4 regions of the Maccoyibacter intestinihominis genome follow, and region 1 is predicted to be linked to each of the others. Evidence: predicted binding sites of a transcription regulator. Region 1 holds the regulator's gene; each other region holds the start of a gene.

Evidence for each region. The regulator Rex, encoded in region 1, represses fermentation and respiration genes when NADH is low (regulators of the CRP and FNR family bind a similar motif). The targets are predictions, from matches to a motif close to ATTGTTAANTANTTAACAAT.
Region 2: gap (type I glyceraldehyde-3-phosphate dehydrogenase) is a predicted target of Rex. The motif match lies at 6,820-6,839, and genes of this name have one in related genera.
Region 3: WMO43_RS03725 (NADH-quinone oxidoreductase subunit NuoE family protein) is a predicted target of Rex. The motif match lies at 2,339-2,358, and genes of this name have one in related genera.
Region 4: hypB (hydrogenase nickel incorporation protein HypB) is a predicted target of Rex. The motif match lies at 6,573-6,592, and genes of this name have one in related genera.

The regions. Positions count from the first base shown of each region.
Region 1 covers NZ_JBBMEX010000006.1:12,493-21,041, forward strand. Annotated here, with positions in the region: gene WMO43_RS06855 (hydroxymethylglutaryl-CoA lyase-like TIM-barrel protein) at 111-1,493, shown strand; gene WMO43_RS06860 (GntR family transcriptional regulator) at 1,511-2,206, shown strand; gene WMO43_RS06865 (NADP-dependent isocitrate dehydrogenase) at 2,193-3,401, shown strand; gene abc-f (ribosomal protection-like ABC-F family protein) at 3,478-5,394, shown strand; gene WMO43_RS06875 (redox-sensing transcriptional repressor Rex) at 5,425-6,108, shown strand; gene WMO43_RS06880 (hypothetical protein) at 6,129-6,758, shown strand; gene WMO43_RS06885 (NAD(P)H-hydrate dehydratase) at 6,835-8,403, shown strand; gene alr (alanine racemase) at 8,400-8,549, shown strand, end outside.
Region 2 covers NZ_JBBMEX010000004.1:190,849-199,397, reverse strand. Annotated here, with positions in the region: gene WMO43_RS05740 (DNA topoisomerase) at 1-135, shown strand, start outside; gene WMO43_RS05735 (LbetaH domain-containing protein) at 122-790, shown strand; gene WMO43_RS05730 (threonine aldolase family protein) at 807-1,832, shown strand; gene WMO43_RS05725 (iron-sulfur cluster assembly scaffold protein) at 1,958-2,650, shown strand; gene WMO43_RS05720 (GGGtGRT protein) at 2,671-3,681, shown strand; gene WMO43_RS05715 (hypothetical protein) at 3,999-4,634, shown strand; gene WMO43_RS05710 (histidinol-phosphatase HisJ family protein) at 4,758-5,558, opposite strand; gene WMO43_RS05705 (hypothetical protein) at 5,877-6,743, shown strand; gene gap (type I glyceraldehyde-3-phosphate dehydrogenase) at 6,953-7,969, shown strand; gene WMO43_RS05695 (phosphoglycerate kinase) at 8,103-8,549, shown strand, end outside.
Region 3 covers NZ_JBBMEX010000003.1:654-6,733, reverse strand. Annotated here, with positions in the region: gene htpG (molecular chaperone HtpG) at 1-1,997, opposite strand, end outside; gene WMO43_RS03725 (NADH-quinone oxidoreductase subunit NuoE family protein) at 2,478-2,966, shown strand; gene WMO43_RS03720 (NADH-ubiquinone oxidoreductase-F iron-sulfur binding region domain-containing protein) at 2,956-4,845, shown strand; gene WMO43_RS03715 ([FeFe] hydrogenase, group A) at 4,857-6,080, shown strand, end outside.
Region 4 covers NZ_JBBMEX010000013.1:42,811-51,359, reverse strand. Annotated here, with positions in the region: gene WMO43_RS11725 (BMP family ABC transporter substrate-binding protein) at 1-860, opposite strand, end outside; gene WMO43_RS11720 (MATE family efflux transporter) at 1,022-2,347, opposite strand; gene WMO43_RS11715 (hydrogenase maturation nickel metallochaperone HypA) at 2,758-3,102, opposite strand; gene WMO43_RS11710 (FAD-dependent oxidoreductase) at 3,112-5,817, opposite strand; gene hypB (hydrogenase nickel incorporation protein HypB) at 5,832-6,500, opposite strand; gene WMO43_RS11700 (FadR/GntR family transcriptional regulator) at 6,747-7,451, shown strand; gene WMO43_RS11695 (Cof-type HAD-IIB family hydrolase) at 7,472-8,272, opposite strand; gene asnB (asparagine synthase (glutamine-hydrolyzing)) at 8,387-8,549, shown strand, end outside.

The DNA.
Region 1 (8,549 bases):
AAAAAATAATAAAATGTTGACAATACTTGCATAATTGTATACAATTATGCAAGAAGATAAATTGTATACTAAATAAGATCAGGAGGATGAAGATGAAAGCCATCGGAGATATGAGGGAAGTTGTCAAGAATGAAAAGACAAATCTATTACAGTTAGAGGAACATTTTTACCAGTTAAATGATGTGGCAGAGCCAAACGTATTCAGAAATCTGTTTCCATACGATGAAGTGCCTAAGATCGCATTTAATGACCGTATCGTGCCTCATAATATGCCGGAAGAAATCTGGATTACGGATACGACATTCCGGGATGGACAGCAGTCAAGAGCTCCTTACACGGCAGAGCAGATTGTAACAATTTATGATTATCTGCACAGATTAGGCGGACCAAATGGAAAAATCCGTCAGAGTGAATTCTTTTTATATAGTAAAAAAGACAGAGATGCCGTATATAAATGTTTAGAGCGCGGATACAAGTTTCCGGAGGTTACCAGTTGGATTCGTGCCAATAAGAAAGATTTTCAGCTTGTAAAGGATATCGGATTGAGAGAGACAGGAATCTTAGTCAGCTGTTCCGATTATCATATTTTTTATAAAATGCGAATGACAAGAAGAGAGGCAATGAATCAGTATTTAAGTGTCATCCGGGAATGTTTAGAGACCGGTATTTCACCGAGATGTCATTTAGAGGATATCACACGTTCCGATATCTATGGATTTGTCATTCCGTTCTGTTTAGAACTGATGAAGCTGATGGAGGAATATCAGATCCCGATCCGTATCCGTGCCTGTGATACGATGGGTTATGGCGTGAACTTTGCCGGAGCCGTCATACCAAGAAGCGTACAGGGGATCATTTATGGTCTGACCACACATGCAGGTGTGCCAAGTGAACTGATTGAGTGGCATGGACACAATGATTTTTACAAAGCGGTAACCAATTCCACAACCGCATGGCTCTATGGAGCGAGCGGTGTCAACTGTTCCTTATTCGGTATCGGAGAAAGAACCGGAAATACGCCGTTAGAGGCAATGGTATTTGAATATGCACAGCTTCGGGGAAGTTTAGACGGTATGGATACAACCGTGATCACGGAACTTGCAGAGTATTTTGAAAAAGAATTAGGATATGTGATGCCGGACCGTACACCATTCTGCGGAAAGAATTTTAATGTCACAAGAGCGGGAATCCATGCAGATGGCTTATTGAAAAATGAGGAGATTTATAATATATTTGATACGGAGAAATTTTTAAACCGGCCGGTACTGGTATCTGTATCAAACACTTCGGGGTTAGCCGGCATTGCACACTGGATGAATACTTACTATCATTTAGAGGGAGAACGTGCAGTAGATAAGAATTCAGAGTTAGTTCATCTTGTAAAAGAGAAGGTGGATCAACAGTATGATGATGGCAGAGTGACCGTTATGACGGATGCAGAATTGACAGAAATGATAAATGACTGTTGTCAAAAGCTGCAGATTGAATTATAACTATAGGAGGGTTTATAATGAGTGAGGATGGTCATTCCCTGAGTGCGCGTGTGTTTCATACCCTTCGGGAAGAAATTTTATCCGGAAAATATCAAAAAGATGAGGAACTCAAAGAAAAGACGATCGGAGAGGAACTCGGAGTCAGCCGGACACCGGTGCGGGAAGCCTTAAGGCAGTTAGAATTAGAAGGTTTAGTCACGATAATTCCAAACCGGGGAGCTTTTGTGGAGGGAATATCCAAAGATGATATCCAGGACATCTATGAGATCCGTTCCCTTTTAGAAGGACTTTGTGCGAAAAAGGCGGTCACCGGGATCACAGATAAAGAATTAGAAGAATTAGAAGAGAATCTTTATCTTACGGAGTTTCATATCCAAAAAGAACATTTTGAACAGATATTAGAATTAGACAATCGTTTTCATGAGATTTTGTATGAGGCGTCCAAGAGTAAGATGTTAAAACATGTGCTCAGCGATTTCCACCACTATGTGGAACGGGTACGGAAGGTTTCCCTTTCCGGGACAAAACGTGCAAAGGAGTCGAACGAGGAACATAAAAGGATTGTCGAGGCTTTGAAGGCTCATGATGCGGAAAAAGCCCAGCAGCTTGCAAACCAGCATATTATGAACACCATCCACAGCTATGACCGCTACGGATGGGATAAGCTATTAAATATGAACAGTATGGAGGAAGAAATTCATGGAAAAAATTAAGATGGCAACACCGTTAGTTGAGATGGACGGAGATGAAATGACAAGAATCCTGTGGCAGATGATCAAGGATGAACTGTTAAATCCATTCATCGAACTCAATACCGAATATTATGACCTTGGTTTAGAGCATCGTAATGCAACCGACGATCAGGTAACGGTAGATTCCGCAGAAGCGACAAAAAAATATGGAGTTGCCGTAAAATGTGCGACGATCACACCGAATGCAGCCCGTATGGATGAATATGACTTAAAAGAGATGTGGAAAAGTCCAAACGGAACGATCCGTGCGATCTTAGACGGAACCGTATTCCGTACCCCGATCGTAGTAAAGGGAATCGAGCCATGTGTACGCAACTGGAAAAAACCGATCACGATCGCAAGACATGCTTATGGTGATGTATACAAAGGTGTGGAGATGAAGATCCCGGCAGCAGGAAAATGCGAACTTGTATACACAGCAGAGGATGGTACCGAGATGAGAGAGACCATCCATAACTTTACCGGTGCGGGAATCGTACAGGGACAGCACAACGTAAATGCTTCTATTGAGAGCTTTGCAAGAAGCTGCTTTAACTATGCACTGGATCAGAAACAGGATTTATGGTTTGCAACCAAAGATACCATTTCTAAAAAATATGACCATACATTTAAAGATATTTTCCAGGAAATCTTTGATGCAGAATACAAAGAAAAATTCGATGCCGCAGGAATTGAATATTTTTACACATTGATTGACGATGCCGTGGCAAGAGTCATGAAATCAGAGGGCGGTTATATCTGGGCATGCAAGAACTATGACGGAGATGTTATGAGTGATATGGTATCTTCAGCATTCGGTTCTCTTGCAATGATGACTTCCGTATTGGTATCTCCGGACGGATATTACGAGTATGAGGCAGCACACGGTACCGTACAGCGTCATTATTACAAACACTTAAAAGGCGAAGAGACATCTACGAACTCCGTAGCAACTATTTTTGCATGGACGGGAGCACTCAGAAAACGTGGAGAACTTGACAACAATCAGGCATTATCAGACTTTGCGGATAAGTTAGAGAAAGCATGTATTGCAACGATCGAGTCAGGAAAAATGACAAAAGATTTAGCATTGATCACATCTTTAGAAAATGTAACCGTATTAAACAGCGAGAACTTTATCAAAGAGATCCGCAAGACATTAGAAGAGATATTATAAGCGCAGAGAACATAGAAATGATACTTCGAAAAGAGGTGCCCACAGAGGCACCCTTTTTCGGGTAATGAGGTGAAATATGATACTATCCGTTCAGAATGTCAGCAAATCATTTGGAACAGACGAAATTCTAAAAAATGTGTCTTTTCATATTGAAGATCATGAAAAGGCAGCCGTGGTCGGCATCAACGGTGCCGGAAAATCCACACTTTTAAAAATCATAGTAGGAGAACTGACTCCTGACACCGGAGAGGTCATCACTGCAAAAGGTAAATCCTTAGGCTATTTAGCACAGCATCAGGATTTAGAGGGTGACAGGACCATTGAAGAAGAATTGCTTTCCGTAAAGAGTGATGTGATCGCAATGGAGCAAAAGATCCGTGCGATGGAAGAACAGATGCATCATGTAGAAGGGGCAGAATTAGAAAAACTTTTAGAGGACTATAACCGTATGCATCATCAGTTTGAATTAGAGGGCGGTTACAGTTACCGGAGTGAGGTTTACGGTGTCTTAAACGGACTCGGTTTTTCACAGGAAGATTATCAAAAGAAGATCAGCCAGCTCTCAGGAGGACAAAAGACCAGAGTTGCGCTTGGAAGACTGCTTGTTACAAAGCCGGACATCATCCTGTTAGATGAGCCGACGAACCATCTGGATATGAACTCTATTACATGGTTAGAAACCTTTTTGATGAACTACAAAGGTGCGGTAGTCATCGTGTCCCATGACCGTTATTTTTTAGACCGTGTCGTGACAAAAGTCATTGAAGTGTCGCTGCATCAGGCGCAGGTCTATGAAGGCAATTATTCTGAATATGCCGTAAAAAAAGAAAAAGTCCGCGAGGCACAGCTAAAAGCCTATTACAATCAGCAGCGGGAGATCAAACATCAGGAAGAAGTCATTACCAAGCTGAAATCCTTTAACCGTGAAAAATCCATAAAGCGGGCAGAGAGCCGTGAAAAGCTGTTAGATAAGATCAATCGTTTAGAAAAACCGGTGGAAGAACATACCGATATCAAGATCACATTAGAGCCGAATATATTAAGCGGTAATGATGTCTTAAGTGTCGAGGGTTTAGCAAAATCTTTTGGCAGCCAGAAACTGTTTGAAAATCTGGATTTTGAGATCAAGCGTGGAGAGCATGTTGCCCTGATCGGAAACAACGGAACCGGAAAAACAACGATCTTAAAGATATTAAACGGAATGCTCAAAGAGGATGCGGGAGTCATCCGGCTTGGAAGCAATGTCTATATCGGATATTATGACCAGGAGCATCAGGTACTCCATATGGAAAAAACACTGTTTGAAGAGATCAGTGATGCATATCCGGAACTGAACAATACACAGGTGCGAAATACCTTAGCGGCATTTTTGTTTACCAATGATGATGTCTTTAAAAGAATCGGTGATCTGAGTGGTGGAGAGCGTGGACGTGTGTCTTTGGCAAAGCTGATGCTTGGCAAGGCGAATTTTTTAATTCTCGATGAGCCGACGAATCATTTGGATATTTTTTCAAAAGAAATATTGGAATCGGCATTGAACCACTATACGGGAACCGTCTTTTTCGTGTCCCATGACCGTTATTTTATCAATAAGACGGCACACCGGATACTGGATCTGTCTAACGGAGTGCTGACAAATTATCTGGGAAATTATGACTATTATATAGAAAAACGTACAGAGCAGGAAACGTTAACGCCGTCAGATGCAGAAACCGTTTCAAAAGAAAAAGCAGAGACAGAGAACAAACAGGACTGGCAGAAACAAAAGCAGGAACAGGCACGCCGCAGAAAAATTGCCAATGAACTGCAAAAAGTAGAAGCCGAGATTGAAATGTGCGAGCAGAAAATCGCCGAGATCGATGAGCAGTGTCAGGACCCTGCGATTGCAGTAAATTCCGCAAAATTAAATGAACTTGGAAGCGAACGAGCCGTTTTTTCTGAAAAACTCGAAGCTCTGTATGAGCAGTGGGAAGTGCTGTCAGAAGATAGTTAAATTTTTGACACATTGACAGTAAAACTACAAATGCTTATAATATATGTAGTTGGCTTAGGAGGAATTAAAGTGGAAAAAGAGATTTCACAGGCAGTAATTCGCAGAATGCCCAGATATTATAGATATTTAGGGGAACTTTTAGACGAAGGCGTAGAGCGTATCTCGTCGAATGAACTTAGCAGCAGAATGAATGTCACTGCGTCACAGATACGCCAGGATCTGAATAACTTTGGCGGATTCGGACAGCAGGGATATGGATATAATGTAAAATTTTTGCACGATGAGATCGGTAAGATTTTAGGCTTAAATCAAAGACACAATATTATTGTAGTCGGAGCCGGTAATCTGGGGCAGGCACTTGCGAATTATGTAAAATTTGAGAAACTGGGCTTTGTGATCATTGCCCTGTTTGATGTAAATCCTGCACTGAAAGGAAAGACAGTGCGTGGAATAGAAATTCATATGATTGATGAAATGGAAGACTTCTTAAAGACACACGATGTGGATATTGCGGCATTGACCATGCCAAAACAAAAGGCAGACGCAGTTGCAAAGAAACTGGTGGATTCCGGCGTACATGCGATCTGGAATTTTGCACATGTGGATTTAGAACTGACAGATAAGGACGTGGTAGTAGAGAACGTTCATCTGTCCGACAGTCTGATGCAGTTGTCCTATAACATTGTAAAAAATCAGTCAGCAAAAGAAAAATAGAGTAGGGACGGGGATTTCACATGAAAGAGAAAGAATATTTCAAAGGAGCCTTGATCAATAAGAAAGTACCGATTCTGGTCTTAGACCAGAAGTGGCACCGGCTGTTTGCGATTCATGGAAAATCAGACGAGATTCAGAGTACGGAAGAAGAATTGAATCATCTCATAGCCAGACAGGGGCAGGCAAATCAGGATATCAAAGACTTAAAAAAAGTCAAAGCCAGTCTGATGGAGAGCATTGTTGCACATATGGATGAGAGTGATGAGCAGAGTAACCGACCGTCAAATGATAAGATCATGGATGAGAACACCCGCCTGATCAACGAAGTAAATGAAAAGATAGAAGCATGTGAGGATGAACTGTTAGAACTGCCAAAACAGATCAAAGACGCAAATGAAAGACTCATGTTAGCAAGCATGGAGTTCTGTTATGAGAAACTTCGCACAAATGATGAAGAGATCAAAGAAATCGATGCCTGGATCAAACAGGTGCGGATCGATCTGAAAAAGAATATCATCAAAAAGCAGAACCGTGAGATCAACAGTAAGGAAATCTATTCCTATATGCATGATATCTTTGGTGCGGAGATCATAGATGTCTTTGACCTGAAAGAGGAAGAAGAACAGGAACAGAAAAAAGAAGAAGAATAAAAAAGCGGGCGCTTTACCGGTTCGGTAGAGCGTTGTTTTTGCATTAGGAATCCTACAAAAAGGGAGAAGTGATAAAATGCAGTATTTGCTGAATGCAAGAGAGATGAAGCAAATTGATAAGAATACGATAGAAGTCTTTGGAGTGCCATCCCTTGTTCTGATGGAACGGGCGGCACTGCGTGTTGTGGAAATGATAAAAAAGGAAGCAGCAGATGCGAAGAGAACACTTGTAGTCTGTGGTACCGGAAACAATGGCGGAGACGGTATGGCAGTGGCACGGATGCTTTATTTAGAAGGCAATGAGGTAGAGGTATGGCTGATCGGAAATCCCGAAAAGTGTTCCGAAGAGACGAAAAAGCAGTATGATATCTTAAAAGCATATGGCATTCCAGTCGTGGAACAAAAAGAGGGATTTTGTGAGCAGTTTTGCGTGCAGGAGCCGGATTCAGAACAGGCACAAATACAGACACAAATGCAGACACAGATACAGGCACAGACTGCGTATACCCTGATCATAGATGCTCTGTTTGGGATTGGGCTTTCAAGGAATGTTGAGGGAATCCACCGGGAAGCAATCGAAGAAATGAACCGGTTAGAAGGAACAAAAATAGCGATTGACATCCCATCCGGAATCCATGCGGACAGTGGGGCAGTCATGGGAAACTGCTTTTATGCGGACCACACCGTGACCTTTGCATACAATAAAACAGGATTGTGGCTGTATCCGGGAGCAGACGCGGCGGGGCAGATCCATATTGCAGATATCGGGATCACAAAAGAGAGCTTTTTAGAAAAAGAGCCACAGATGCTGATGCCACAGGCAGAGGATTTAACAAGACTTCCAAAAAGAAAAGCAGATTCGAACAAAGGAACTTACGGAAAAGTGCTTGTCATAGCCGGAAGTGAAGAAATATCAGGAGCGGCATATTTTTCAGCAAAGGCGGCATATCTAAGCGGCTGCGGACTGGTCAAAGTCTTTACACATGAAAAGAACAGGACGATGCTGACTACAAGGCTGCCGGAGGCAATCCCGGTTACCTATGACGGAAAAAAGAATCTGAAAGAATCCCTGATCGCCGCAGTACAATGGGCAGACGTATTGGTACTTGGACCGGGACTGGGGCGCTCGGACACGGCAAGACAGATTGTAAAACTCACGATACAGACAGCGGCAGTTCCGATCATTGTGGATGCAGATGCACTGAATCTGTTATCCGAAGAATTAGAAATATTAAAAGGTCCGCATACGGATCTGATCGTAACACCGCATTTAGGCGAGATGTCACGACTGGTAGATATGCCGATAGAGTATATTAAGAAAAATATCTTAATGACGGCACAGGATTTTTCAAGAGAATACAATGTGATCTGCGTTCTGAAAGATGCAAGGACGATCACAAGTATTCCTTATGGAAAAACATATGTAAATACTTCCGGAAATCATGGCATGGCAACCGCGGGAAGCGGAGATGTTTTAACAGGGATCATAGCAGGCTTCCTTGCAGGCGGGCTGACACCGGAAGAAGCCGCGGTGTTCGGAGTCTATGTGCATGGACTTTCGGGCGATGCAATGGTAGAAAAAACAGGTTACTACAGCCTGATGGCAGAAGATATATTAGATGGAATCAAAGAGGTATTAAAATGAAAACAGAGCAGGATTATCAGCGTGTTTATGCAGGAATTAATCTGGATGCAGTCATGCACAATTTAGAAAAGATGCATACATTAATAAAAGACGATACGAAGATCATCGCAGTCATCAAAACAGACGGATATGGTCACGGTGCCGTT
Region 2 (8,549 bases), on a different contig from region 1:
TTTATCAAAAGACGGACAGATGTGGTATTGAATTTAAGAAATCAATATGCCCTGCGCGGTTCTTTTGATCATGCAGCCGCATATTATAAAAAAGGGAAAACGAAAGGAAAAGAGAAAGACAATGAAAAAGTGTGAGATACATCAGCTCTATAATTTAGAAGAAACCATTGCAGCGGATATTTTTAAAGGTGTGACCTATCCGTGGGAAGTGCTTCCAAAGATTAAAGATTTCATTGTGGAATTGGGAAATACCTTAGATGTGTCAGTATATGAAAAACGCGGAGAGAACATCTGGGTAGCGAAATCTGCAAAGGTGGCAGAGACAGCATTTTTAAATGGACCTTTAATCATTGATGAAGGTGCCGAGGTCAGACATTGTGCCTTTATCAGAGGAAATGCCATCGTAGGAAAAAACTGCGTGGTGGGCAATTCTACCGAGTTGAAAAATGTGATACTTTTTAATTCCGTTCAGGTTCCGCATTATAACTATGTGGGGGATTCCATTTTAGGACATAAGTCTCATATGGGTGCGGGTTCGATTACATCTAATGTAAAGTCGGACAAGACACTTGTGGTTGTAAAAGACGGAAAAGAAGAAATTAAAACAGGACTTAAGAAATTCGGGGCGATGCTTGGAGATTATGTGGAGGTAGGATGCAATTCCGTTTTAAATCCGGGTACGGTCATTGGTGCTCATACCAATGTCTATCCGCTTTCTATGGTACGCGGAGTGGTAGCAGACCATTCTATTTATAAAAATCGCAATGAGGTTGTACAAAAGAACGAGTAAGAGGAGGTAGAAGTCGATGTTATATTTTGAAAATGACTATTCTGAGGGAGCACATGAGAAGGTGTTGAAGCACCTGATCGATACCAATATGGAGCAGTTGTCCGGCTACGGCCATGATACCTACTGTGAGCGGGCAAAGCAGAAAATCAAAGAGGCATGTGAATGTCCGGATGCGGAGATTTTTTTCATCAGTGGAGGAACGCAGACAAACCAGATTGTCATTGATGCGATGCTGCAAGGGTATGAGGGTGTCATTGCAGCTACGACAGGGCATGTCAGCGGACATGAGGCAGGAGCAATTGAATTTACCGGTCATAAGGTACTCACGATTCCACAGGAGAATGGAAAGATATCGGCAGAAGAATTAAAAAAATATTTAACAACTTACTACGGTGATGCAAGTTACGATCATATGGTGTTTCCGGGAATGGTATACATCACACATCCGACGGAATACGGAACACTGTATACAAAGTCAGAATTAGAAGAGATATCCGCAGTTTGCCATGAATACGATCTTCCCCTATATTTAGATGGGGCGCGTCTTGGCTATGCATTAGCAAGTGCAGGCACAGATGTCAGCTTAACGGATATTGCAAACTATTGTGATGTTTTTTACATAGGCGGAACAAAAGTAGGGGCATTGTGCGGCGAAGCAGTTGTGTTTACAAAGAACAATATGCCGAAACATTTCTTTACCAGTGTCAAACAGCATGGCGGACTGCTGGCAAAGGGACGTTTGCTGGGCGTTCAGTTTGATGCATTGTTTACCGATTCTCTTTATTTTGAAATCGGAAAAAGTGCAATTTCCTGTGCACAGCAGTTAAAAGATGCGTTCCGCGACAAAGGATATACCTTTTATCTGGACTCGCCGACAAACCAGATTTTTATTGTGCTGGAGAATGAAAAAATGGCAGAACTGCAAAAAGAAGTGGTCTTCGGACGTTGGGAAAAGGTAGACGAAAACCACACCGTAGCCAGATTTGTGACAAGCTGGGCGACAAAAGAAGAGGATGTGAAACGGCTGATAGAACTATTGTAACATCAGATTGTTCTAATTTTTCAATATCCCCTTGATGTTTTCGACATTTTATGAGAAAATAACTACATCAGTGTGTTAAGAATTTAACGCAACTACAATTTCATCCAATCGAAAGGAGTCTTAAAATGATTTACACACAGGAAGTTCAAAACATGTGTCCGGTTGCTAAAGGTGCAAAACACGAACCGGCTCCAATCCCAGAAGAAGGCAAATGGGTACACTCCAAACAAATCGAAGATATTTCAGGTTTTACACACGGTGTAGGCTGGTGTGCTCCACAGCAGGGTGCCTGCAAACTTTCATTAAACGTAAAGAATGGTATTATTGAGGAAGCATTAGTTGAGACTATCGGATGCTCCGGTATGACACACTCCGCAGCTATGGCAGCAGAGATTTTACAGGGCAAGACAATTTTAGAGGCATTAAATACAGACCTTGTATGTGATGCAATCAATACTGCAATGAGAGAATTATTCTTACAGATTGTATACGGACGTACACAGAGTGCATTCTCTGATGACGGACTTGCAATCGGTGCAGGATTAGAGGACTTAGGAAAAGGACTTCGTTCTCAGGTTGGTACTATGTACGCAACAAAAGAAAAAGGTGTTCGTTACTTAGAGATGGCAGAAGGCTATGTAACAGGTATCGCACTTGACGAAGACAACGAAGTAATCGGATATCAGTTCGTTTCTCTTGGAAAAATGACTGACTTTATCAAAGCAGGTGATGATCCTAACACAGCTTGGGAAAAAGCTAAAGGACAGTATGGCCGTGTAGATGATGCAGCAAAAATCATCGATCCAAGAAAAGAGTAATCGAAAGGAGACGAACAGAAATGGCATTATTTGAATCATATGAAAGAAGAATTGACCAGATCAATTCCGTTTTAAACAGTTATGGAATCAGCTCCATCGAAGAGGCTGAAAAAATTACAAAAGATGCTGGACTTGACGTTTACGAGCAGGTAAAGAAAATCCAGCCGATCTGTTTTGAGAACGCTTGCTGGGCTTACACAGTAGGAGCAGCTATCGCAATCAAAAAAGGCTGCAGAAAAGCAGCAGATGCAGCAGCAGCAATCGGAGAAGGTCTTCAGGCTTTCTGTATTCCGGGTTCCGTTGCAGACCACAGAAAAGTTGGTATCGGCCATGGTAACTTAGGAAAAATGTTATTAGAGGAAGAGACAGAGTGTTTCTGCTTCTTAGCAGGACATGAATCTTTTGCAGCAGCAGAAGGTGCGATCGGTATTGCCGAGAAAGCAAACAAAGTACGTCAGAAACCTTTACGCGTTATCTTAAACGGTCTTGGAAAAGACGCTGCACAGATTATCTCCCGTATCAACGGATTCACATTTGTTGAGACAAAGATGGATTACGCAAAGAATGAATTAAACGTAGTATATGAGAAATCCTATTCTAACGGACTTCGTGCTTCTGTAAAATGCTATGGTGCAGATGACGTAGTAGAAGGTGTTGCGATCATGCACAAAGAGAATGTAGGTGTATCTATCACAGGTAACTCTACAAACCCTACACGTTTCCAGCATCCTGTAGCAGGTACATACAAGAAAGAATGTATCGAGCAGGGCAAGAAATACTTCTCAGTAGCATCCGGTGGTGGTACAGGACGTACACTTCACCCGGACAACATGGCAGCAGGTCCTGCTTCCTACGGTATGACAGATACTATGGGACGTATGCACTCTGATGCACAGTTCGCTGGTTCTTCATCCGTACCGGCTCATGTAGAAATGATGGGCTTGATCGGAATGGGTAATAACCCAATGGTAGGTGCTACCGTAGCAGTTGCTGTTTCTGTTGAGGAAGCTGCAAAGGCTGGTAAGTTCTAAGAAGAACTAAAGTATTAATTAAGAAAACGTTGAAAATGCCGTAATCTCAAGGGGTTACGGCATTTTTTTGAGTGTAAATATTTTTGGGTAAAATGATATCAGATTCCGCAAATTTTAGCTGACAGCATCTGAATGTAGTATCCATATTGCACTAAGCGTAGAAGCCAAAAGTATCCTTTACAGCAGCGGGAACTTATGATAAAATTCTCACAAAGCATACAGATTCTGGATATCTTATCAGGTGTATACCTGTCAATTCTATCTAATATCAAATCAAAAAATCTATGCTTTTAATTCAATTTAGAAAAAAGCAGGAGATGGATACGCAGACCGGTTTCTGGGGACAGACCACGGGAGACAGAAAGCACCGGTATATCGGAAAACACACATATGGCATTAAAATCCGTGATTTAGTCCGTAAGACTGCCTTTGGCATTAATTTTTCCGTGATCGGTATTGAAAATCAGAGCAACATCGATTATACATTTCCGGTATGGGCAATGTCTTACGATGTTGGAGAATACGAGAGGCAGCTTAAGTGTATCCGCAGAAGACTTCGCAGAAAAGGAAAGGATGGTCAGCATTTAACAGCAGCAGAGTATTTGTGTGGATTTCAAAAAGATATACGTCTTTATCCGGTTGTGACATTTGTGCTATACTATGGAAAAGACGAATGGGATGCAGCTACAGATTTGCATGGAATGTTGGATTTTATCCGCTGTTCTAAGGATGATGAGAGTATGCGGCAGTTAATGACGAAAGATCCTGAGTATGGAAAAATGGAAGAGGATGCCTACAATATGGCAGCTGCCTATACAGGATCAGAGAATTTACTTGCAGTCAAAGATGATTATATCGAAGGGGGCAGGGTCAATATGTGCAAAGCAATTGATGATTTAATACTGAAAGGGAAATTAGAAGGACGAGTAGAAGGAGTGCGTAAAGAACTATAAATACAGACTGTGTAGAAGAACAGGATGGAATGAAGTTAGTATAAAATATAAAAACAGAGAAAAATCCGTAATGTGATAGAGGTTTATCGTACCTGTCACACTACGGATTTTTTAGAACTCTTTTTACAGTTTCACAAATTCCGCCTTCCGTCCCCGGAAAACCGTATAATAGCGAAAACCGGCATCCTGCAGAAACGAGGGCACTTTTTTAAAATCAAAGGCGAGGTGTTCCGGTTTGTGTCCGTCAGAACCGATCGTCAGGATCTCGCCGCCAAGTTCACGGTAGCGGCCAAGGGCATCTTCCGTTGGATGCGGATGTCCAAGACCGTATTTTAAACCGGCAGTATTTAACTCGATGCCTTTTCCACGGGAAATTAACTGCTTAAAGATCTCATCTATCACGTCAGAATATTTTCGATAAGAATAATCGGCATTTTTATTTGGACCATAGCGGACAACATAGTCGATGTGTCCGTAAACGTCAAAATCGTCATAAGCCTGAATATTTTCTAGAATGGATTCAAAATATTCTAAGTAAGCCTCATACTCCGTTTTTCCTTCATAATACTCAGGATAATAAGGATCGATCCCGTGCACAACATGGGAAGAACCAATGACGAAGTCTAAAATGCTGTTCTGTAAAAGCTGACGGTTATATTCCGCGGCCTGTGGCTGTAGACCGAGTTCCACACCAATGCAGATTGGCAGAACGTTTTGATATTTTTCCTTTAACTCAGACAACTCTTTTTGATAAGCATCCATATCGAATAAAAAAAGTTCCGGTTCTTTTGGATAGTCGTAATCAATATGATCGGTAAAGCAGATGCCATCCAAACCATGTTGAAGGGCAGCCTGAACCATATCTTCCGGTTCGGCAGTGCTGTCACCGGAATAACGTGTATGTAAATGGGTGTCCCAAAGCATTTGTAATCCTCCTGTGATTATTTCATTCAATTATGCGTTACCGTGTATGCATACACATCGCAGTGCCGCTCAAAAATCAAAGATTTTTTTGCTGTACGGGCATTCGCCCTATCATCCAACAAAAATATAATTGACTTTATGCAAGCACAAGTCAGTTATATTTTCGTTGGATGGCACTGCTCATCGCTTGCACTCATTATATCACAATCACAGCAAAAGATTCCACTTGTTCACATCCCTGTCCCATGTTATCATTTAATATAGTGACAAAGGAAGCAGAAAACATCTGCAATATACCAACAGGGAAGGAATCCACCGATGAAAAAAATACTATCAGGACTGCTTACGGTCTGCCTGCTTGTGTCCATGCTGGCTGTGGCAGATACACCGATAAAGGCAGAAGCAGCAAGTACAAGCGGAAGTTTAGAGCAGAGGATCACGCAACTTCAGAAAAAATTTCCAAACGGAAAATACTGGAACCACTCAGGGAGTTTTGTAAATAACCCGGATGGCTGGACGGATACACCGTGTACGCATCATGGCAATTGTCTGGCAAAGGGATATCAGGGGCAGTGCGGCTGTAACAGTTTTTCTAATGCGATCCAGTGTATGGGATTTTCAGAAAAACTCGGTTATGATGTGTTCGGAAGTGCACCAAGAACCTGGTCTAGCCATACGAACCTGTCAAAAGTAAAAGCCGGGGATGTGATCCGTTACAGGTATAATACGCATTCCGTTTTTGTGACAAAGGTTACGGCAGATACGATCACGTTTGCAGACTGCAACTGGGACGGCCACTGCAAGATCCGATGGAACGTTACGATCCCAAAATCATCCATTACGGGCTTAACTTATATCCGCCATGCGAATAATTATGACAGTGTGGTAAAAATACCGCAGACCGTGAAGCTGACAACGGCAAAGAATAAAGCGACCAAAAAAGTGTGGTTAAAGTGGAACCGGAGCGATAAAACCAGCGGATATGAAGTATACCGTTCCACAAAAAAGAACTCCGGATATAAAAAAATAAAAACGATCAATTCAGCAAAGAACTGCAGCATGACAGACAAAAACCGGATGATCGGAAAAAAATACTACTATAAGATACGGGCATACCGGAATGTAAACGGACAAAGACTCTATGGATCTTACAGTAATATCAAATCCATCACCATCCGAAAATAGAAGTGAAACAATACTGGGGGCAAAACGGTAGTTTTTGCCCCTGAATTCTTATACAAAATCCAATATGTGTAAAAAAATAGTGAAAAGTTTAACAAAGATACGAAATACCCTTGAAATTTTTCTAAGAATTAGTTAAAATATCAGTAGTTGGGCAAGCTAGCTCAAAAGTAAGAAAAAATTTCATTCAAAATTTCTAGGAGGAATAAGAAATGGCAGTAAGAGTAGCAATCAATGGTTTTGGCCGTATTGGTCGTCTTGCATTCAGACAGATGTTCGGTGCAGAAGGATACGAAGTAGTAGCAATCAACGATTTAACAAGCCCTAAAATGTTAGCACACTTGTTAAAATATGATTCTTCTCAGGGAAAATATGAGAAAGCTGACACAGTAACAGCTGGAGAAGATTCTATCACAGTTGATGGAAAAGAAATCAAAATCTACGCATTCCCAGATGCAAACAATTGCCCATGGGGTGAATTAAAAGTTGACGTTGTATTAGAGTGCTCCGGATTCTATACATCCAAAGAAAAAGCACAGGCACACATCAATGCAGGTGCTCGTAAAGTTGTTATTTCTGCTCCAGCAGGTAACGATCTTCCAACAATCGTATACAACACAAACCACGAGACATTAAAAGCTTCTGATACAATCATCTCAGCAGCTTCTTGTACAACAAACTGCTTAGCACCAATGGCAGATGCATTAAACAAATTTGCACCGATCCAGTCCGGTATCATGTGCACAATCCACGCTTACACAGGTGATCAGATGACATTAGACGGACCACAGAGAAAAGGTGATTTAAGAAGATCCCGTGCAGCAGCAGTTAACATCGTTCCTAACAGCACAGGTGCTGCAAAAGCAATCGGATTAGTTATCCCAGAGTTAAACGGAAAATTAATCGGTTCTGCACAGCGTGTTCCTACACCAACAGGTTCTACAACAATCTTAACAGCAGTTGTTAAAAAAGCTGGTGTAACAAAAGAAGACATCAATGCAGCTATGAAAGCAGCAGCAAATGAATCCTTCGGATACAACGAGGATGAGATCGTATCTTCCGATATCGTAGGAATGAGATTTGGTTCTTTATTCGATGCAACTCAGACAATGGTAAATCCTATTTCTGATGATTTATACGAAGTACAGGTTGTTTCATGGTATGACAATGAGAACAGCTATACATCTCAGATGGTTCGTACAATCAAATACTTCTCAGAGTTAGCATAAGTATTGATACCAGAGTAAAAAAGACTCAACATGGGTCCGGTCTTTAAAGGGCCGGACTCATTTTTTTCGTTTACGGAGATAAGGTTTCAGATTTCGGTAAACGTACATAACAATATCCAGGAGGAAAATAAAAATGGGATTAAACAAAAAATCAGTAGATGATATTAATGTAAAGGGACTTCGTGTTCTTTGCCGTTGTGATTTTAACGTACCATTAAAAGATGGAAAGATCACAGACGAGAACCGTTTAGTAGCAGCACTTCCTACGATCAAAAAATTAGTAGCGGATGGCGGAAAAGTAATTCTTTGCTCCCACTTAGGAAAACCAAAGGGAGAGCCAAAACCAGAGTTATCTTTAGCACCTGTAGCAGTAAGACTTTCCGAGTTATTAGGACAGGAAGTAAAATTTGCAGCAGATAACGAAGTAGTAGGACCAAATGCAAGAGCAGCCGTAGAGGCAATGAAAGATGGAGACATCATCCTTTTAGAGAATACACGTTACAGAGCAGAAGAGACAAAGAATGGAGAGGCTTTCTCAAAAGACCTTGCTTCTATCTGTGATGTATTTGTAAACGATGCA
Region 3 (6,080 bases), on a different contig from region 1:
TCATCAGCAGGAAGCGGCTGGTTTGCGATCATAGCAAGGTCATAGAGCTGTTTACAGAAGGTCGGTACATGCTCGGAATCCTTGTGTTCAAAGATATATTGAACCAAAGCATTGTTTGCATTCAGTACCAGAGTCTCGGAACCGCCAAACATAGAAGGATCCATGCCCATACCGTGCATGCTGTACATTTTCATCATATCCTGCATACGGCGTGTGTCCTCGGAAAGAGTGATCATAGAGGAAATATTTTCATCCTTTAATTTTTCTACTTTGACATCTAAGTTGTCTTTTCCAAGAGCATTTTTGAATACCTCAGTCAGAGTATCTGTGGTTTTTTTTAATTCTTCTTCCGAAACATCTTCTTTTAAGGAATCCGTTACGTCTGCATCAATGCGGGCGAAACGATACTGTTCGTTGCGGGCTTCTAACTGTGAAATGAAAGAAGTATCAATGTTGTGGTCTAAAATGACAGCGTCCATACCCTGTTCTTTGAACATACGGATGTACTGGCTCTGCTGAACCTTGTCGGTAACATAGTAGACAACCTTGCGGGTATCTTTTTCGGTATCAGCAGCAGTATCGGTATCCTGATTTTCCCCGGTATCAGTATCAGCTTCGTCCTTTTTCAGGATTTCAGGTAAGGTCAGGTACTTGTCATCTAAGTTCTTGAACAGGATATAATCATTCATCTTGTCGCAGAATTTTTCATCCTTTAAGCAACCGAACTTAATGAATGGGCTGATGTCATCCCAGTATTTTTCATAGGACTCTTTGTCTGTTTTGCAAAGACCGGCAAGTTTATCTGCAACCTTTTTTGTAATATAATCAGAAATTTTCTTGACAAAACCATCGTTCTGTAAAGCACTTCTGGAAACATTTAAAGGCAGGTCAGGGCAGTCGATGACACCTTTTAAGAGCATCAGGAATTCCGGGATCACCTCTTTGATGTTGTCGGCAATAAATACCTGATTGTTGTAAAGTTTGATCACACCTTCAATGGATTCGTATTCCATGTTGATCTTTGGGAAGTAGAGAATACCCTTTAAATTAAACGGGTAATCCATATTCAGATGGATCCAGAATAAAGGCTCCTTGTAATCCTGGAATACCTTGCGGTAAAAAGCAATATATTCTTCATCGGTGCATTCATTTGGATGTTTTGCCCAAAGCGGGTTCGTGTCATTCAAAGCAACCGGACGTTTTACGATCTTTGCTTTTTCCATTCGAGGGGAGACTTCTACCTGTTCCTTTGTACCGTCTTCGTTTTCTTTTTCTTCATATTTTGCTTCTTCCACGATGTTTTCCACGACAGTGTCCTTTTCGGTTACTTCATCTGCCGGAATAGTTTCGTATTCGGTTTCTGCATTTTCCTTTTCTAAGAAAATCGGGGTAGGCATGAAAGAGCAGTATTTTTCAATGACTTCTCTTGCACGATACTCGTTGGCAAACTCAAGGCAGTCCTCGTTTAAGAAAAGAGTGATCTCTGTACCGACGCCTTCTTTTGTTCCATCATTCATATCAAACTCTGTACCGCCGTCACATTCCCAGTGAACAGCCGTAGCGCCATCCTTATAGGAAAGGGTATCAATATGCACTTCGTCTGCTACCATAAAAGCAGAGTAGAAGCCGAGACCGAAATGTCCGATGATCTGGTCTTCGTTTGCCTTGTCCTTGTATTTTTCTAAAAAGTCAGTGGCACCGGAAAAAGCAATCTGATTGATGTATTCCTCAACCTCGTCAGCAGTCATACCAAGACCGTTATCGATAAATTTCAAAGTTTTTTCTTCCGGGTTCAAAACTACGCGGATTTTTGCTTCGTAGTCATCCGGGAGGCTGTATTCACCCATCATATCCAGTTTTTTCAATTTGGTAATGGCATCACAACCGTTCGAGATCAATTCACGGTAAAAAATGTCGTGGTCAGAATATAACCATTTCTTTATAATAGGAAAAATATTGTCACTGTTAATGGAAAGGCTTCCATGTCTGTTACTCATAGTCATACACTCCTTCTTGTGTTTTGCTTTCAAATGTTTTGATGCTAGTACATATTTTAGTATTAGAAAATGACAATGTCAATAGAAAATTAGCACTCGATAAAAATGAGTGCTAACAGATACGGCAAAAACATTGAAAACATGGACTTAATGAGAATTTATTAAAAAAATATAAACAATCAGAGAAATAAAAAATCTCCAAATAAAGAAAATGACGAAAAAGACGAAAAAACAGAGAAATACAAATAAAAAATGCACAACAAATTGTACTTGGATTTGTGCATTTTAGAAAAAATGCATAGAAAACGTAAAGATTATTGAGAAAAATTGTTCATTTTCATTGCGTTAATATTTTAACGATGATATAATAAATTAAAATGAGTTAACATGTCTATATGCCACGCTGCGCGGGCAAGAAATAAGGAGCACCCACAGGGCATCTATATGCCACGCTGCGCGGGCAAGAAATAAGGAGGATATATATTGAAAAAAGAAGAGAAAAAACAATTGGATGACATCCTGAAGGCTCATGATTACAACAAGACATCCGTCATTGCGATCATGCAGGATATCCAGAAAATCTATCATTACCTTCCACAGAAGGTACTCACTTACATCGCAGGTGAATTGGGATTGAGTGAAGCAAAAGTGTATGGTGTAGCAACCTTTTATGAGAATTTTTCCTTAGAGCCAAAGGGAAAATATGTGATCAAGATCTGTGACGGTACCGCCTGTCATGTGCGGAATTCTACCGCAATCTTAAATGAAATCCGTTCTGTTTTGGGTGTATCACAGGAGCATCCGACCACAGAGGATATGATGTTTACGGTTGAGACGGTTTCCTGTCTGGGAGCCTGTGGATTAGCACCGGTCTGTACAGTCAATGACAAAGTACATCCGGCAATGACCCCTGAAAAGGCAAGAGCTTTAATAGAAGAATTAAAGGAGGAAGCTGCAAATGAAAATTAAGACAAGACAGGAATTAGAAGCAAAAAGAGCGGAGTACGCAGCTTCTTTAAAGACACAGAAAAAGCAGATCTTAATCTGTGCAGGAACCGGATGTGTTGCCGGAGGTTCTTTAAACATCTATGCAAGATTGCAGGAAATTTTAAAAGAACGCGGCATCAAATGTTCTCTGGTATTGGAAAAAGAACCGCATGAAGAGAGTGTGGGACTGAAAAAGAGTGGATGCCATGGATTTTGTGAAATGGGACCATTGCTTAGAATTGAACCGGCAGGACTTCTTTATATCAAAGTAAAGGTAGAAGATTGTGAAGAAATTATCGAAGAGAGTATCATCAATGACCGCGTGATCGAGCGTCTGGTATATCATGACCAGGAGGGCAAGGCTTATGAGAAACAGGAGGAAATCCCATTCTATAAGCAGCAGACCCGTGTGGCATTAGAGGATTGTGGACGTATTAATGCAGAGTCCATCAAAGAATACATAGCAGTCGGCGGTTACAGTGCCGTAGCAAAAGCACTGTTTGATATGACACCACAGCAGATTGTCGATGAGATTTCCGAAGCATCCTTACGAGGACGTGGAGGCGGCGGTTTCCCGACCGGAAGAAAATGGGCACAGGTATTAGCACAGGATTCCGAAATTAAATATGTGGTATGTAATGGTGATGAGGGAGATCCGGGAGCATTCATGGATCGAAGCATGATGGAGGGAGATCCGCATCGTGTGATTGAAGGAATGCTGATTGCAGGTATTGCAACCGGAGCACATTACGGATATATCTATGTGCGTGCAGAGTATCCGCTTGCCGTAGAACGTCTTCAGACAGCAATTCAGAAGGCAGAAGAAAAAGGTCTGTTAGGAAAAAATATCTTAAATTCAGGTTTTGACTTTGACTTAAAGATCAGTCAGGGTGCCGGAGCATTCGTTTGTGGTGAGGGTTCCGCACTGACCGCTTCCATCGAGGGAAATCGTGGTATGCCGCGTGTAAAACCGCCTCGTACCGTAGAAAAAGGATTGTTTGAAAAACCAACCGTTTTAAATAACGTAGAGACCTACTGTAACGTTCCGCCGATCATCAATAAAGGGGCAGACTGGTATAAGACGATCGGACCGGATAAGAACCATGGAACAAAAGCGTTTGCCTTAACAGGAAACGTTATGAATACAGGACTGATCGAGGTTCCGATGGGAACACCGCTTCGCAAAGTTATTTTTGATATCGGAGGCGGTGTCAAAGGTGGAGAGTTTAAGGCAGTCCAGATCGGAGGACCATCCGGTGGATGTCTCTGTATCAATCCGAGTGAAGACCACCTGAATTTACAGTTGGATTTTGACTCCCTGAAAAAAGTAGGAGCCATGATCGGAAGTGGTGGACTTGTTGTTATGAACGACAAGAGCTGTATGGTAGAAGTGGCAAGATTCTTCATGAACTTTACACAGAACGAATCCTGTGGAAAATGTATTCCGTGCCGCGAGGGAACCAAGCGTATGTTAGAGCTGTTAACCGATATCTGCGAAGGACGCGGAACGATGCAGCATATTACATTATTAGAGGAACTGTCCGAGACCATTTCCGCAACAGCACTCTGTGGACTTGGAAAGACAGCAGCATCTCCGGTTGTCAGCACGATGAAATACTTCCGTGATGAATATATTGCCCATGTGGTAGATAAGAAGTGTCCGGCAGGACAGTGTAAAGCCTTAGTAACCCTTCAGATCGATCCGGAACTTTGTAAAGGATGCTCAAAATGTTCAAGAGTCTGTCCGGTTGGAGCAATTTCCGGCGAGATCAAGAAACCGTTTAAGATTGATACCACGAAGTGTATCAAGTGTGGAGCCTGCAAGGAAGGTTGTCCTTTCCATGCAGTAAAAGAAGTATAGGAGGGACTGGCATGGAAAAATATATGATCATAGACGGAGAACGCGTGTCGTTCACCGATGAAAAAAATATACTTGCGGTAATCCGCAAAGCCGGAATTATTTTACCGACATTTTGTTATTACTCAGATTTATCCATCTATGGTGCATGCCGTATGTGTGTCGTAGAAGACAAGTGGGGTGGCATTGTGGCATCCTGTTCTACACCGCCAAAGCATGAGATGGAGATCTATACGAATACACCACAGCTTTATTATCACAGAAAACGTATCTTAGAGCTGTTATTAGCAGCACATTGCAGAGACTGTACAACCTGTGAGAAGAATGGAAAATGTAAACTGCAGGAATTAGCCAAACGTTTCGGAATTCCGGGAGTGCGTTTTGAGAACACCAATCCGATCCGTCCGATAGACCGTTCTTCAAAAGCGATCGTAAAAGACCCGAATAAATGTATCCTCTGTGGTGACTGTGTCCGTGTCTGCAACGAGATTCAGCATGTCGGAGCGATCGATTTTGCAAACCGTGGCTCTAAAATGATCATTTCCACAGCATTCGGACGTGATCTTGCGGATACAAACTGTGTCAACTGTGGACAGTGTGCAGCAGTCTGTCCGACCGGAGCGATTACGATCAAAAACGATACCCATGACGTATGGGAAGCAATCCATGATCCGAAAAAACGTGTGGTAATGCAGATTGCACCGGCAGTCCGTGTTGCGATCGGTGAGGCATTCGGTTATGAACCGGGTGAGAATACAATTGGAAAATTAATTGCATCCTTAAGAAAATTAGGTGTAGATGCAATCTTTGATACCTCCGTGGGAGCAGACCTTACCATTATGGAAGAGTCTGCGGAGTTAGTAGAGACACTTTCCGAAGAAGGACGGAAATACCCACTCTTTACTTCCTGTTGTCCGGGCTGGATCCGTTTTGTAGAGACAAAATATCCGCACCTGATGAAATATGTATCTACTTCAAAATCCCCGATGGAGATGTTTGGAGCGGTCATCAAAGAATATTATAAGAAATTAGACAAAGAAGAAGGAAAAGAGACCGTATCCGTTGCGATTATGCCATGTACGGCAAAGAAATATGAGGCATCCAGAGAAGAGTTTGTACGCAACAGCAGACCGGATGTGGATTATGTTCTGACTTCCGAAGAAGTAATTGGAATGTTTAAAGAGATCGGTATCCGCTTTGACCGTTTAGAGCCGGAAGCATATGATATGCCATTCTCA
Region 4 (8,549 bases), on a different contig from region 1:
GATGTTAATGCCTGTGTAGGAGCTGTTGCGATCATGGATACGTTATATCCTACGATTGGAACACCTGCTTTTTCACAAGCGGTAGAAGCACCTGTTGTATCTGCATGCTGAGAAATTAATACGCATCCGTCTGCGATTAAGGACTCTGCTGCTTCTTTCTCAAGGTCAATACTTGCCCAGCTGTTTGTGTAGATAACTTTCATGGTTGCGGATGGGCATACGCTTCTTACTCCTAAGAAGAATGCTGTATAACCGGATTTTACCTCTGCGTATGGGTAAGCTCCAACATAACCGATCTTTGTCTGGTCTTCTTTGATATCACCATTTTCGATCATCTCGTTTAATTTTAAACCAGCTACAACACCGGATACATAACGGGATTCGTAAACTGCTGTAAAGTAGTTGTGCATATTGTCAAGTCCGCTGCTTGCTGCCTGATATCCTGTTGCGTGACAGAACTGTACATCCGGATATTCTGCTGCTGCCTGAAGCAGATAGGACTCATGTCCAAAACTTGTTCCAAAGATAATGTTGCATCCCTGCTCAGCTAAATCCACTGCTGCATCATAGCATGTCTCATCTTCAGGGATCAGAGTCTTCTCGATGATCTGATCATCAGATAATCCTAACTCTTTTTTCATCTCTTGGATACCCTTCATGTGTGCCTCTGTGTAACCTTCGTTCTCATCGCCGATGTAAATTACTCCGACTTTGATATCTGACGCTGACGTGCTCTTTGCAGACTCTGTCTTTTTGCTGTCAGATGATTTGTCGTCTGCTTTCTTGTCACTGCTGCTTCCGCATGCCATCATGGAAAATGCCATAGCCCCTGCAAGCAGTAATGCTGCAAATTTCTTCATTTCTTTCCCTCCATGTTTTGAGTAAGCAAAAGGCATAGCTTTGCTCTATGCCTCTTTGCATCACCGGTACTTCCGGCTAAGTTTCGTTTATAACACATTGTCTAGTATATCATTAATTTGAAGGTTGTCAATGCTTACGTTCACACTTTTTTTACATTTTTCTACATTCTCTGTCTTTTCCATATTAATATGGCGACGATTGCAGTCAGCGTTTCGGCGATCACGAATGCACTCCAGACTCCCGTTACTCCCAAGAAATGACTTCCGATATAGGCTGCCGGCAATATGATCACTACATACCTTAAAAGTGTAATGACTAATGAGGACATTCCTTTTCCAAGTGCCTCTAATGCTCCTGCACAGACTACTGATACCGCGGAGATCACAAATCCAAGGCTGATGATGCGGAGCGCTTTTGCACCTTCTGCAATAGTCTGGCTGTTGTTTGTAAACATTCCCATCAGTTCCTGCGGCAGACACAGGCATACCAACATTCCGATGCACATAATTCCTGCGATCAGTTCCAGACAGATCCTGAAAATTTTCCGTACGCGCTCTTTTTCCCCAGCTCCGTAGTTATAACTTAGCAGCGGACGCATGCCCTGTACAATTCCGTTTGCCGGAAGATAGATAAAACTCTGTAGTTTAAAATAAATACCTAAAATGACCACATACATCTGGGAATATACGGCTAACATTCCGTTCAATGCAGAGATCAGCAGGGATGGCAGTGCCATATTTAAGGTTGCCGGGATTCCCACCTGGTACATTCTGACACTGATCTCTTTTGTCGGCCGCATCTCTTTCATGCGTATCTTTAACGTCACCCTGCCGCTGAAGTAGTACCACAGATAATAGCCCAATGTTACGACCCAGCCAAGTCCGGTTGCAACGGCTGCTCCCTGCACGCCCATCTTCGGGAAAAATCCGATTCCAAAGATCATCAGCGGATCTAAGATAATGTTGGCAATGCAGCCCGCCATCATGCCGGTCATGGTCGTAACCATTTTTCCTTCTGCCTGATATACTTTTTCAAACGTTACACCGACAACTAACAGTGCCGACATTCCAAAGATGATATTAGCATATGCAATACTCCATGAAAGTACACGCTCATCCTGTGTATACATTCTTAAATATACCGGTGCAAAGAAAAGTCCCGCGATCGTGACTAATATTCCATGCACGGTTCCTAAGAAAATTCCCTGCGAAGTTGCCGTATCTGCTTTTTCTTTTTCTCCCGCTCCTAAATAAAATGCGATCCTTGCATTCATTCCCACTCCAAATCCTACCGTCAGTGCCGTGATCAGATTTTGAAGCGGATAAACTAACGATACTGCCGCTAAGGCATCTTCTCCGATCTTTGCCACAAAAATACTGTCAATGATATTGTAAAGTGACTGCACGAGCATGGACAGCATCATCGGTGTTGACATGGAGAGGATCAATGGCAGCACCGGTTTCTCTTTCATGTATTCCTGGTTCATGTTTCCTCCTGATCTTTTTTCTCATGTGATCCGGGTGTCAAAACTGTATTTTATGAGATCGTTACCTCAAGCTGCACAAGTGAAGTATGGAAGGTTTCTTTTTGTGCAATGGAAATGAAACTCAAGAAATCATGGAGCCCTCTGGCGAACATGATTTCTGCTTTCGGAGGTTCATTGGAATGTTCTGCACAAGGAAACCCGAAATATTTCACTTGTGCAGCTTGTTCGACCAATCTATCTCGAAAATACAATTTTGGCAGCCGGAACGTAATAGGAAATAGTATCAAAAAATCTCCCGTTACATAAAAAGGACTATAAATCTACTGTTTAATATCAGAAACAGCAAAATCTATAGTCCTCTTTTTGAGACAAGTTTATTCCGATGTCTATTCTAAGACATTTTTACGTTTTTAGCAAGCCTCTATTTCTTTTATATTGCACCCGTTCCCCTCTAGGAGATATGTGTCATAGCTTTCACAATGCGGGCACTGTTTTCCGTATTTTACGGTTTGATAGGTTTTTCCACAGTTCTCACAAATGGTTACCGCCGGTGTAATCTCTATCTTCAGTTCCGAATTCTTCATGATATCTTCTTTTTTCCGGTAATATGCCCAACAGTCGGTCATATATTCCGGCACGATACCACTGACCTCACCGACTTCGAGGGTGATCCCCCCGATTTCGGTAAGCTGATTCTCTTCTGCAAGAGATTTCAAGGTCTTTGCCATATGAACTAAAATTCCAAGTTCGTGCATACTGTACCTCTATTTCTTCTTGTTACCACTGAAAGTAATTTTGATCTTACGTTTCAGAGCATATGGAAGAACCGCTTTCATCTTATCTTCGGATTTCCACATGTTGCTGCACTCCGGTAATTCACGATTTAAGTGGATTGCATCAAATTCACACTGTACGGTACACAGACCACATCCGATACACTTATTCGGATCTACTACAGATGCTCCACAGCCTAAACAACGTGCTGCCTCTGTCTTAATCTGCTCCTCGGTGAAAGTGCTTCTGAGGTCACGGAAGGTGTCTTTAGATACTCCTGATTTCTTGCCCGGTACCTGACGTTTTGCATTGTCGAAAGTCTCAACTTTGATGTTATCTTTGTCAAGTTCGATGAACTGACGTCTGTCACGGGAAAGTGTCAGGCTGTGTCCCTTATGTACGAAACGATGCATGGACACACTTGCTTCTTTTCCTGCTGCGATTGCATCAATAGCAAAACGAGGTCCTGTGTATACGTCTCCACCTACGAAGATATCCTCTTCGCCAGTCTGTAAAGTTACGGCATCTGCAACGGCTGTATTGTTTCTGTTTAACTCTACCTTGCTACCTTCTAATAATCCGCCCCACTCGATAGACTGTCCGATGGAAAGGATCACGTTCTCACACTCTACAGTGATTGTATCGTTCTCATCGTACTGTGGGTTGAAACGGTGTTCTTCATCAAATACGGAGAGACATTTCTTGAATACAACTGCTTTTACTTTTCCATTCTCGGTTAAGATTTCTTTCGGTCCCCAGCCGCATCCGATTGTGATTCCTTCTTCTTCTGCCTCTTCTACCTCGTCTGCTGCTGCCGGCATGATATCGCGGGACTCTAAGCAGTACTGGGATACTTTTGTGGAACCGGAACGAAGTGCCATTCTGGATACGTCGATTGCTACGTTTCCACCACCGATTACTACAGTATCTCCGGAAAGTGCATGTGCATCTTCACTGATATTTGCTTTTCTTAAGAATTCTACTCCGGTTACAACACCTTCTGCATCTTCACCCGGAACTCCTGTCTTACGTCCGCCCTGTGCTCCGATTGCAACATAGAATGCTTTATATCCCTGCTCGCGTAACTGCTGGATTGTAACGTCTTTTCCAACTTCCACGCCGAACTTGAACTCTATACCCATCTGACGTAATACGTCGATCTCTGCTTCGATCACGCTCTTTTCCAGACGGAAGGATGGAATTCCGTTCATTAGCATACCGCCGGCTCTCTGCTCTTTTTCAAAGATGGTTACCGGATATCCTTTTTCTCTTAAGTAGTAAGCTGCGGACATACCGGAAGGACCTGCTCCGATGATTGCCATTTTCTCTGTAAATTCTTTTCCTTCATGGTTCTCAACCTTTGGTACGAATCTGTTCGCACTGTTGATTTCCTGCTCTGCAATGAACTTCTTGATTTCATCGATTGCAACGGACTGGTCAATGGTTCCACGGGTACATGCGTCCTCACAACGTCTGTTACAGATTGCTCCGCAGACTGCCGGGAATGGATTCTCATGTTTGATGAGTTTTAATGCATCCATATATCTTCCCTGTGCTGCCATCTTCACATATCCCTGAACCGGAACGTGTGCCGGACATGCTGTCTTACATGGTGCTGTACCTGTATCATAGCAGTTGATACGGATATTATCTCTATAGTTCTTATCCCATTTTTCCGGTCCCCATTTTGTGTTGTCCGGAAGTTCGTGTTTCGGGTATTCGATCTTTCCACCGTCTTTTGTGCAAAGCTTCTGTCCAAGTTTTGCTGCACCTGCAGGACAGACTTCCACACAACGTCCACATGCTACACAATCCTGCGGATTTACGCTTGCGCGGTAAGCGGAACGTGACATATTCGGTGTGTTAAATAACTGAGAAGTACGAAGTGCGTTACATACGCCAACTGCACAGTTACAGATAGCAAAAATCTTGTTCTGTCCATCGATGTTTGTGATCTGATGTACATAACCGTTCTTCTCTGCACGCTCTAAAATCTCCATTACTTCATCATATGTAATGTAACGACCTCTGTTGGTCTCTACTAAGTAATCTGCCATATCGCCGACACCGATACAAAGTTCTCCTTCGATATCGCCTGTTCCCTCGCCTCTGACACGCTGCTGTGTACGGCAGGAACACTGACCTACGGCATATTTGTCCTGATATTTCTTTAACCAGTGAGAGATATGCTCTACGCTGGCTGATTTCTGCTCTGTTGGGATTGCTTTTTCTACCGGGATAACATGCATACCGATTCCTGCGCCCCCCGGAGGTACCATTGGTGTTACTTTCTCAAGTGGAAGACGTGCCATCTGCTCGAAGAAATCTGCAATTTCCGGATGCTCCTCGACCTGTTTTGTATTCATAACCATGAACTCTGCACAGCCAGGTACAAACATTGGAAGTATGTACTGTTTCTCATGCTTTGCATTTTCCCAGTTATACTCGATCAGTCCGATCACACTCATCTCTTTTAATAATTCTTCTGTACGTTCTAAGCTCTTACCGCATTTTTTAGAAATCTCTTCTGCTGTTGCCGGAACACGCACTTTCATAGAAAGGGCAACCTCTGCCATCTCATCTGTAACAACTCCTGCAAGTCCCCAGTACTCCGGATCATCTACCGTAACGGTATGTCCGATTCGGTCTGTAATCTTCTGACCTAATTTTAAAATCAATTCTCTTTGTTCTGCCATCTCTTTTCCTTTCTCTATGCATTCCAATTTTTAACTTCTGTACGAAGCCAGTCAGCCCACTTATCGATTCCCTCTCCGGTCTTAGCAGAGATCGGGATAATTGTAATATTCGGATTTAACTTCTTTACCCGTTCTTCACAAGCCTTCATGTCAAAATCGAAGTAATCCATTGCATCTATCTTATTGATTAAAAGTACATCCACAATACTAAACATCAGCGGGTATTTCAAAGGCTTATCATCGCCTTCCGGAACACTCAGTATCATGGCGTTCTTAGAAGCACCTGTGTCAAATTCTGCCGGACAAACCAGATTGCCGACATTTTCAAGGATTGCCAAGTCTACATCTTCACATCCAAGACCTTCGATCCCCTGCTTTGTCATACCTGCATCTAAATGACACATTCCTCCGGTATGAAGCTGGATCACCTTTGCCCCGGTCTTAGAAATCGTATCTGCATCCACATCGGAATCAATGTCTGCTTCCATAACACCGATACGCATTTCATCTTTCAACGCCTCAATTGTCCGTCCAAGAGTTGTTGTCTTACCTGACCCCGGTGAGGACATCAGGTTTAAAAGGAATGTCTTTTCCTTTTTCAGATCTTCTCTTAAAAGGTCCGCTTCATGATCATTATCTTCAAAGATACTCTTCTTAATCTCGAGAACGCGGAACTTATCCATTCTCTATTCCTCCTTCATCTATGGTACCATCTTCCTGTTTTTCTCTGGTCATACCAGAATAACAGTTTGCTCTTTGTCAAAAGTTTAACACGAATACTTTAAGTTCGTCAAGGTTAACATGGCACATTTCCGGTATTTTTTTCATATTTTTGCTTGATTTTTTTCTTGATTTCCGTCATATTTTACAATATAATGGTATCTGGAACGTGGTCATACCACAATCAGAAAAGGAAGTGATTTTTACAAATGGAATTTTCAAAACTGAATGCACCTTCATTAAAGGAATTATTTATACAGGAATTAGAGACGATGATCCTGTCCGGAAGACTGATGGTTGGAGAAAAACTTCCGCCGGAACGTGAACTGGCAGAATCCATGCAGGTCAGCCGTGCGGTCGTCAACTCCGGCATTACGGAACTTGCCAGAAAAGGCTTTTTGATCATCAAACCGCGTGTCGGCACCTTTGTTGCTGATTACCGCAGAGACGGTACGATGGATACCCTGATGTCGATCATGAATTATAATGGCGGGATTCTCCGTGAAGCGGAAGTCCGCTCTATCTTAGAGCTTCGTATTGCTTTAGACTCCCTTGCGATCCGGCTCTGGCTGCCGGAAGCTAAAGATGAAGAAATCCATCTGCTAAGAAGTTATGTAGAGGCACTGAAAACCGCAAAAACCACTTCTGAAGCAGCAGAATTTGCTTTCCGTTTTCAGCATGAACTGGCATTTTTATCAGGAAATACCCTGATCCCTTTGATCTTTACTTCATTTAAAGTACCGGTTATTTCACTGTGGGAGCGTTTCTGCCGGATGTATGGCATTGAACAGCTCTACGCTAACAGCGATACGTTATGCAATTATTTTGAAGCAAGAGACGTAGATAAAGCCACCGAATGGATCTCATCCTCTCTGAACGAGTCCATCGATGGCAAATATACGATTTATTATTAATAATCTGCAAACCGATTGCCCTATAATGTATCGATCAGTTTTTCAAGGACCTGAAGGACTCCGTCCTCTTTCATTGGCGGTGCCGTAAAACGTGCACTGTCGATGACTTCCTGTCTGGCATCTCCCACCGCATAGCTGTAATAAGCGTTTTCAAACATCTGTAAGTCATTGATATTATCTCCGAATGTCATCGTTTCTTCCGGTGAAATACCATAGTAGTCCTGTATCATTTTTAAGGAATTTCCCTTATTCGTTCCCTTATTCATCACATCGACATAAGTAAAACCGGAGCATGCAAGCTGCAGGCGGTCCTCCCATTTGGGAACAAAGGTCTTTGCAGTCACTCCTTCTGCATCTGTCGGATGAAAAACCGTCAGTTTGATACAGGGCTCTTTAAGTTCTTCTAACGAATCCACCATACGACACTCATAGAGCATGTTGTCTTTCATAATCTGATAGACTGTTTTGTCCTGTGGTGAAAAATATGCAATTCCTGCCACGCAGTATGCACATTCACATCCGTTTCCAATCGCCCGCACATCCCGTACCAGCTCATGGGATGTCTCTAAATCCATTTTTGAAACATACAAATCTTTATTTTCCACCCGCACATGTGCTCCATTATCAGCTATATAAAGCAGTTCCTCATGTACCGGTTCAAAAAGGCGTGCCAGTGCCGGATACTGGCGTCCGCTTGCAGCTGCAAACCGTACTCCTTTATCCAGCAGTTTTCGTACTGCCGCATAATATCCCTCATGGATCTTTGGTGTACTGATTCTGCAAAGCGTTCCATCTACATCAGTTGCGATTAATTTGATCATACAATCACCCTTTATTCTATAGTGTCCTTTATATTTCTATTATACCATAGTCCACTGCATACTCCTCACCATTTTTTCATAAACTAATAGAAAATTCTTTTTTCAGGAGTAACTATGTGCAGTATTTCAGGTTTTTTTAACCCCTATGCTGACTACTCTGCGAACCGGGCAGAATATCAGCAGATTCTTAAACATATGACAACATCTCTCTTTCACAGAGGGCCTGACGAATGTGGCTTCGCCCTGTCAAAACGCTGTGGTCTTGCCCATACCAGAT